One region of the Paenibacillus sp. WG02 genome, then DNA from elsewhere that is predicted to be linked to it. Evidence: a T-box and tRNA genes for the amino acid it is inferred to sense, from the RefSeq annotation. Region 1 holds a T-box; the other holds one or more tRNA genes.
The links. The T-box of region 1 lies ahead of trpS (tryptophan--tRNA ligase). A T-box ahead of a tRNA ligase gene usually reads a tRNA of that ligase, here a tRNA-Trp.
Positions count from the first base shown of each region.

Region 1 (3,383 bases):
TTGGCAGGGATTAGCTGTATTTTTTACATCAAACCCACAGTCGACTGCGCTCAGGGCGTTGAGCACTGTTGGAGGCGATTGCATGCTGTTATCCCTGTATGCTCAGGTCCAAAATCTCCTTTTAAGCCGTAAAGAAATGCATGATAAGCAACGAACCCGCCAGTACCGTTACAGCAACTACGATGGAGAGAGTCAGCACGAAGCGGGCTTTAAAGATGGACAGCATCATCAGCGTGCTTTTGACGTCGATCATCGGGCCGAACACAAGGAAAGCCAGCAAGGAGCCTGGAGAGAAGGATTTGGCGAAGGAAGCAGCCACGAAAGCATCGGTTGTGGAGCATAGGGAGAGCAGGTAGGCAAAGCCCATCATGAACACATGTGAAATGAAAGGCCCCTGACCGATCGCGGATAAGCTGTCTTGGGAGACGAAAGTTTGGATAAGAGCGGTCAGGAAAGCGCCCAGCATCAAGTATTTACTCATTTCGAACAGCTCGGACGTACCGTGGCTGAACATTGTCATGACGCGACCACCGCCGTGTGAGTGATTGTGGCCATGGTGGTGATCGTGATCGTGATCGTGATCGTGATCGTGATTATGGCCGTGATCGTGAGCGTGACTATGGTCGGCGTGATGTCCAGGGCTGGAACCCCCATGGTTGTGGTGGTTGTGATGGTGGGTGTTTCCCTGATATTCAACAAGATGACGTAAAGGGCTGTTCTTCAGGAAACGTGTCAACATCAGTCCTACGATGAGCGCCACGCCAAATGTAAGCCCCATTCGCGAATAGGCCATCGAAGGCTCGCCGCGGAAAGCCATGAACGTCGAGGCAAAGACGATGGGGTTCAGAATCGGACCTACTAGAATGAAGATGACGGCTATGTACACGGGCATTCCTTTGCGCATGAGCCGGCGAACGAAAGGAATCATTCCGCATTCGCAGAGCGGGAACATGATGCCAAGAACGCAGGCAAATAAAATACCTCCAAGCGGATGTCGCGGCGTCATGCGTCTAATGAACGCTTCAGGAATGAAGTTTTCAACGACTGTGGATAGAAGGACGCCCAGTAACATAAAAGGCAAAGCGTCGAGAAAGATATCCATGAAGGCTGTAAAAACGTGCTTGATTTCATATGTGACCAAACCCATAGGAGGAAGCTCTCTTGTTGTCACGATTAAGATGAGGAGAAACGCGCAAATCACGGTGGAGATTGGAAGGCTCCAGCGGTATAAAGTCGATGGCAATTCGATGACACCCCTTTGTCCGTTAATGCGTCCACGAAGGACGCGGAGTTATTTTATGCATAGAAAGGCTAGTATGATCTATCCTATGTACATGCAGGTTCAGTTAGGACAATGTCCTTGATTGACAATGAATTGTAAGGGTGTATAATTATATAAAATCAATTCGCGATGATAGGAACAAGTAAGTTTGTCATCTGTTTCTCAGAGAGCCGGTGGTTGGTGTGAACCGGTGAAACAAGCAAACCGAATGGATCCTTGAGCATGAGGCTGAACACAGTATGCAGGTTGCCGGAACCTAGGCCGGAGAACATCCTCATCTGTCCAAGTATGCCAAACGGCAGCTCCCCGTTATCAGAGCCTGAAGGTCTTGTTGAACAATTGTTCATGGACAAATTAGGGTGGTACCACGGTCTCTCGTCCCTTGCGGGGAGAGGCCTTTTTGTTGTTTTTTTAGACCATAAGATGATAAGAAATCTGGAGGGATTATCCAATGAAACGAGTATTATCCGGTATGCAATCCAGCGGACAGCTGACGATTGGCAACTATATTGGCGCACTGCGCAATTATGTGAAGCTGCAGCATTTGCATCGCTGCTATTTTATGGTCGTGGATATGCATGCCATCACGGTTCCACAGGATCCGGCTGCTCTGAAAGAGCAAACAGAGTCCATCGCTTCGCTTTATATTGCTGCGGGACTAGATGCTAGCAAAGCATCCATTTTCCTGCAGTCCCATGTTCATGCGCATGCTGAGCTCGGCTGGATTATGACGACGCTGACGCATATGGGAGAGCTGGAGCGTATGACGCAGTTCAAGGACAAATCCGAAGGCAAGGATTCAGTCGGAGCTGGTCTATTTACGTATCCATCCCTGATGGCAGCGGACATCCTGTTATACAATGCGGACCTTATTCCGGTCGGAGATGATCAGAAGCAGCATTTGGAGTTGACGCGCGACTTAGCGAACCGCTTCAACAACCGTTTTGGTGAAATGTTTGTCATGCCGCAGCCTTATATGCCTGAGGTTGGCGCGAGAATCATGTCGTTGGATGATGCATCCAAAAAGATGAGCAAAAGCAATCCAAATGCCGGCAGTTACATTGCCATGCTAGATGAGCCCGATGTCATCCGTAAGAAGCTTAGTCGAGCAGTCACAGATTCTGGCCGTGAGGTAAAGTATGATCCTCAAAACAAGCCAGAGGTTAGTAATTTAATGTCAATCTACTCACACTTTGCCGAAATGAGCTTAGTGGAGATTGAAGCCAAATACGAAGGACAAGGCTATGGTCCTTTCAAAAAGGATTTAGCTGAACATATCGTGGGCGTTCTAGAGCCGATCCAACAACGTTATCGTGAAATTCGCAGTTCAGGCGAAATTTTCGACATTTTGAAAAAAGGGGCGCAGGAAGCTGCTGAGGTAGCTGATCAAACTCTGCTTGAAGTGAAGAAGCGGATGGGCTTCGTCGTTCTGTAAAAAGCAAAAAGAGCTCAATCAGCTAGTATGGCTGTTTGAGCTCTTTCTCTTATTGACGATCGAGTTGTTTCCTTCGTTAAGACCGCGTATTCTTCTTGCGAATCTTTGCTTTAACCGCAAATCCATATCCGATAAAGCCTAAGGAGATGATGGAGCAGGCAAGAATCATCCAAGGCTGTCTAAGGGCAATGAATAAGCTGATGGAGGCGAGCAGCAGGGTGCCAACAACAGCGAAAAGAAGAGCGAGTGGTTTGCTCATGAATATGACCTACTTTCTAGAAGATTGAACAGTGTCTTCTTATTTTAAACTTTTTTGATCGCTGTGCATATAAATTCATTTCCTCCACATACTATCTTTGCAAGCTTGCAAATACATCAAAGATTATAGCTGACTGAAAGGAGTCTGATCCTTATGGCGCAAAATCGTAGCAGCAACACACTGGTAGTTCAACAAGCCACTCAAGCTTTAGATCAATTGAAATATGAGGTAGCTCAAGAACTGGGCATCCAAATTCCTCAAGATGGTTACATGGGTTATATGGCTACTCGCGATGCTGGTGCAATCGGTGGTAACATTACTCGCCGTTTGGTACAAATCGCTGAGCAAACGCTAGCCGGACAATCTGGCTTCCGCAGCTAGATAGTCTGACTTCGTCAATAGTTTTC
Region 1 is NZ_AP036016.1:1,654,281-1,657,663, forward strand. It holds gene ACBP55_RS07835 (permease) at 122-1,147, opposite strand; T-box leader at 1,403-1,668, shown strand; gene trpS (tryptophan--tRNA ligase) at 1,734-2,717, shown strand; gene ACBP55_RS07845 (DUF5325 family protein) at 2,794-2,976, opposite strand; gene ACBP55_RS07850 (small, acid-soluble spore protein, alpha/beta type) at 3,130-3,357, shown strand.

Region 2 (3,383 bases), 190 kb from region 1:
AGGCCGGATTCTTTTCATATAGAATCGGCCTACGCCCTCCTGTTGAGGCACCGAAACCAGATTCAAGGATAAGTCCTTGAATTGTCAGTTCCTCCAAAAGCCGCGTCAATGTAGAAACCGTCATCCCGCTTTGCTCTAACAACTCCGTTTTGGAAACCGTTGTTTGACGACAAATTCGCTCATAGATTTCTTTCGCCTTACGATTTGGAATTCGTTCCGTTATGACATCTATGTTCAAAGAAGCAGCCCCCAATGATAATCTTTCTCATATATTTCGCCATTGGGAAGCCAAAATCCTTCCTTGTCTTCCCCTTATTCCTTCGATCCAATCATGAGGGTATAACCCATATAGGAATGATATTTATTGACAAGCTCATCGTATTTTGCAGTGATTTGCCAAATCCGCGGATCCATAAACGACTGCTTATCAGACAGATGAACAGGATCTGGATGTTGAACTTGATCTTCGAACATCATTAGCGGGAAGGAATGTATTCCTGAGAATTCCACAGGTCCAAACCTGCCCTTTTCTAACAGCTCCCGCCATTCATCCATACTATATATTTTACTTACCCCATAGAAGCTGCACAACGCCCTCTGAATGCTTGGTGACATCTGTTTGACACGGATAACTTCTCGATCATAAAGCTTACCTTCGGATTTAAGTACCCTATAATACTCGGATACAGCTTTCTGAGCATCTGCAAAATTCGTCACTGACTCCACCATCACAACATCAAAAGTATGATCTTCAAAAGGTAGCTGGCATACATCCCCAACCAGGAATTGCACCTGTACCCCCTGCTTCTCAGCTCTTATGATCGCTTTCGCGATCATTTCCGGACGAATATCGACCGCTGTTACTTCGCATCCTTGTTCAGCCAAATAACATGCCGTTCTTCCAGTTCCGCATCCGACCTCTAGCACGCGCTTCCCTTTCTCAATGGGATAATTCTTCAATTGCTCAATCGTCTCTCCGAAACCCCCGGGATGCGCATTTCCTACTCCTAATTTGGCTAACATATCTAAGTACTCGATAGCACTTACACCTCCATAATGGCATATCAATCTCTTTTCTACCATATGGAAGGCTGCAGCCTCTTGTTCAGATTCTCGAGTCTTTTTTGGAAAAAAAGGCGCTCGCCTAAAAGCGCATATGTTCAACTCTTTTAAGCTAAAAACCAAGGATTCCCGCCTCAATTGTAAGCTCATCGATTATTGTATATATAAGCAACACACAAATAAATAGAAAAAGCTCATGAAATTGTTACATTTCATGAGCTTTTTCTATTCGTTATACCGGCAAGAGGACTCGAACCTCCACCCTTTCGGACTCGATTTTGAGTCGAGCGCGTCTGCCATTCCGCCATGCCGGCATATGAAGTTGTAAAGATAATGGTGCCGAAGACCAGACTTGAACTGGTACGGTAGTCACCTACCGCAGGATTTTAAGTCCTGTGCGTCTGCCGATTCCGCCACTCCGGCTAATAAATGTGGAGGCGCCACCCAGATTCGAACTGGGGGTAAAGCTTTTGCAGAGCTCTGCCTTACCACTTGGCTATGGCGCCTTAGTAATAATGGAGCGGAAGACGGGGATCGAACCCGCGACCCTCGCCTTGGCAAGGCGATGCTCTACCGCTGAGCCACTTCCGCATATAAAACTGGGGATCAAGGATTTGAACCTTGGCATGACGGAGTCAAAGTCCGTTGCCTTACCGCTTGGCTAATCCCCATTATGTTGCTTGGGTAATAATGGGCGGACGACGGGACTTGAACCCGCGAATGCCGGATCCACAAACCGGTGCGTTAACCCCTTCGCCACGACCGCCACAATATTAAGTTTCTTACTTTTTTGGCAGGGGCAGCAGGAATTGAACCCACACCAAAGGTTTTGGAGACCTTTGTTCTACCCTTAAACTATGCCCCTAGAAAAAGTAAATGGAGGCTGATGGATTCGAACCACCGAACTCGAAGAGAGCAGATTTACAGTCTGCCGTGTTTAGCCACTTCACTAAGCCTCCACAAAGCAATGGTGCCGTCGAGAGGACTTGAACCCCCAACCTACTGATTACAAGTCAGTTGCTCTACCAGTTGAGCTACAACGGCATATTTAATTAAGAAATGGTGGCTTTGGACGGAATCGAACCGCCGACACGAGGATTTTCAGTCCTCTGCTCTACCGACTGAGCTACAAAGCCTTACTTAATTTTCAAAAAAATGGCGGAGCTGACGGGATTCGAACCCGCGGTCTCCTGCGTGACAGGCAGGCATGTTAGGCCACTACACCACAGCTCCATGTTAAGTACAATATCTTCTATAAGAAGATTGGTTGCGGGGGCAGGATTTGAACCTGCGGCCTTCGGGTTATGAGCCCGACGAGCTACCGGGCTGCTCCACCCCGCGTCATTAAGCATATATGATGATTCCCAGTAAAGCAAGTCTTGCTAAGGAATTATGGTGGAGGCTGACGGGATCGAACCGCCGACCCTCTGCTTGTAAGGCAGATGCTCTCCCAGCTGAGCTAAGCCTCCATGGGATAGAACTAGAAAGTTAATGGTGACCCGTAGGGGACTCGAACCCCTGTTACCTCCGTGAAAGGGAGGTGTCTTAACCACTTGACCAACGGGCCTTGCTAGAAAGATAGTGGCGGAGAGAGAGGGATTCGAACCCTCGAGACGCTTGTGACGCCTACACGATTTCCAATCGTGCTCCTTCGGCCAGCTCGGACACCTCTCCATATGGCTCCCCGAACAGGACTCGAACCTGTGACAACTCGATTAACAGTCGAGTGCTCTACCAACTGAGCTATCAGGGAATAGAAAAAATGTTACTTCAAGGATTTATTCCTTGAAAACTAGATACGAAACTTGCATAAAGTAACACTCAGGGTTTAGGTTAAGCCCTCGACCGATTAGTATTCGTCAGCTGCATGCATTGCTGCACTTCCACCTCGAACCTATCAACCTCGTCGTCTACAAGGGGTCTTACATACTGGGAAATCTCATCTTGAGGGGGGCTTCGCGCTTAGATGCTTTCAGCGCTTATCCCCTCCGTACATAGCTACCCAGCGATGCCTCTGGCGAGACAACTGGTACACCAGCGGTACGTCCATCCCGGTCCTCTCGTACTAAGGACAGCTCCTCTCAAATTTCCTACGCCCGCGACAGATAGGGACCGAACTGTCTCACGACGTTCTGAACCCAGCTCGCGTACCGCTTTAATGGGCGAACAGCCCAACCCTTGGGACCTACTTCAGCCCCAGGATGCGATGAGCCGACATCGAGGTGCCAAACCTCCCCGTCGATGTGGACTCTTGGGGGAGATAAGCCTGTTATCCCCAGGGTAGCTTTTATCCGTTGAGCGATGGCCCTTCCATTCGGTAC
Region 2 is NZ_AP036016.1:1,466,194-1,469,576, reverse strand. It holds gene ACBP55_RS07040 (ROK family protein) at 1-238, opposite strand, end outside; gene ACBP55_RS07035 (class I SAM-dependent methyltransferase) at 313-1,083, opposite strand; tRNA gene ACBP55_RS07030 (tRNA-Leu) at 1,298-1,376, opposite strand; tRNA gene ACBP55_RS07025 (tRNA-Leu) at 1,397-1,485, opposite strand; tRNA gene ACBP55_RS07020 (tRNA-Cys) at 1,495-1,568, opposite strand; tRNA gene ACBP55_RS07015 (tRNA-Gly) at 1,579-1,653, opposite strand; tRNA gene ACBP55_RS07010 (tRNA-Gln) at 1,662-1,733, opposite strand; tRNA gene ACBP55_RS07005 (tRNA-His) at 1,756-1,828, opposite strand; tRNA gene ACBP55_RS07000 (tRNA-Trp) at 1,854-1,927, opposite strand; tRNA gene ACBP55_RS06995 (tRNA-Tyr) at 1,940-2,021, opposite strand; tRNA gene ACBP55_RS06990 (tRNA-Thr) at 2,031-2,106, opposite strand; tRNA gene ACBP55_RS06985 (tRNA-Phe) at 2,123-2,198, opposite strand; tRNA gene ACBP55_RS06980 (tRNA-Asp) at 2,219-2,295, opposite strand; tRNA gene ACBP55_RS06975 (tRNA-Met) at 2,327-2,403, opposite strand; tRNA gene ACBP55_RS06970 (tRNA-Val) at 2,456-2,531, opposite strand; tRNA gene ACBP55_RS06965 (tRNA-Glu) at 2,555-2,629, opposite strand; tRNA gene ACBP55_RS06960 (tRNA-Ser) at 2,645-2,736, opposite strand; tRNA gene ACBP55_RS06955 (tRNA-Asn) at 2,740-2,815, opposite strand; rRNA gene ACBP55_RS06950 (23S ribosomal RNA) at 2,892-3,383, opposite strand, start outside.
Region 2: it has a tRNA-Trp gene. The T-box ahead of trpS (tryptophan--tRNA ligase) is inferred to sense a tRNA for this amino acid. The anticodon was not compared.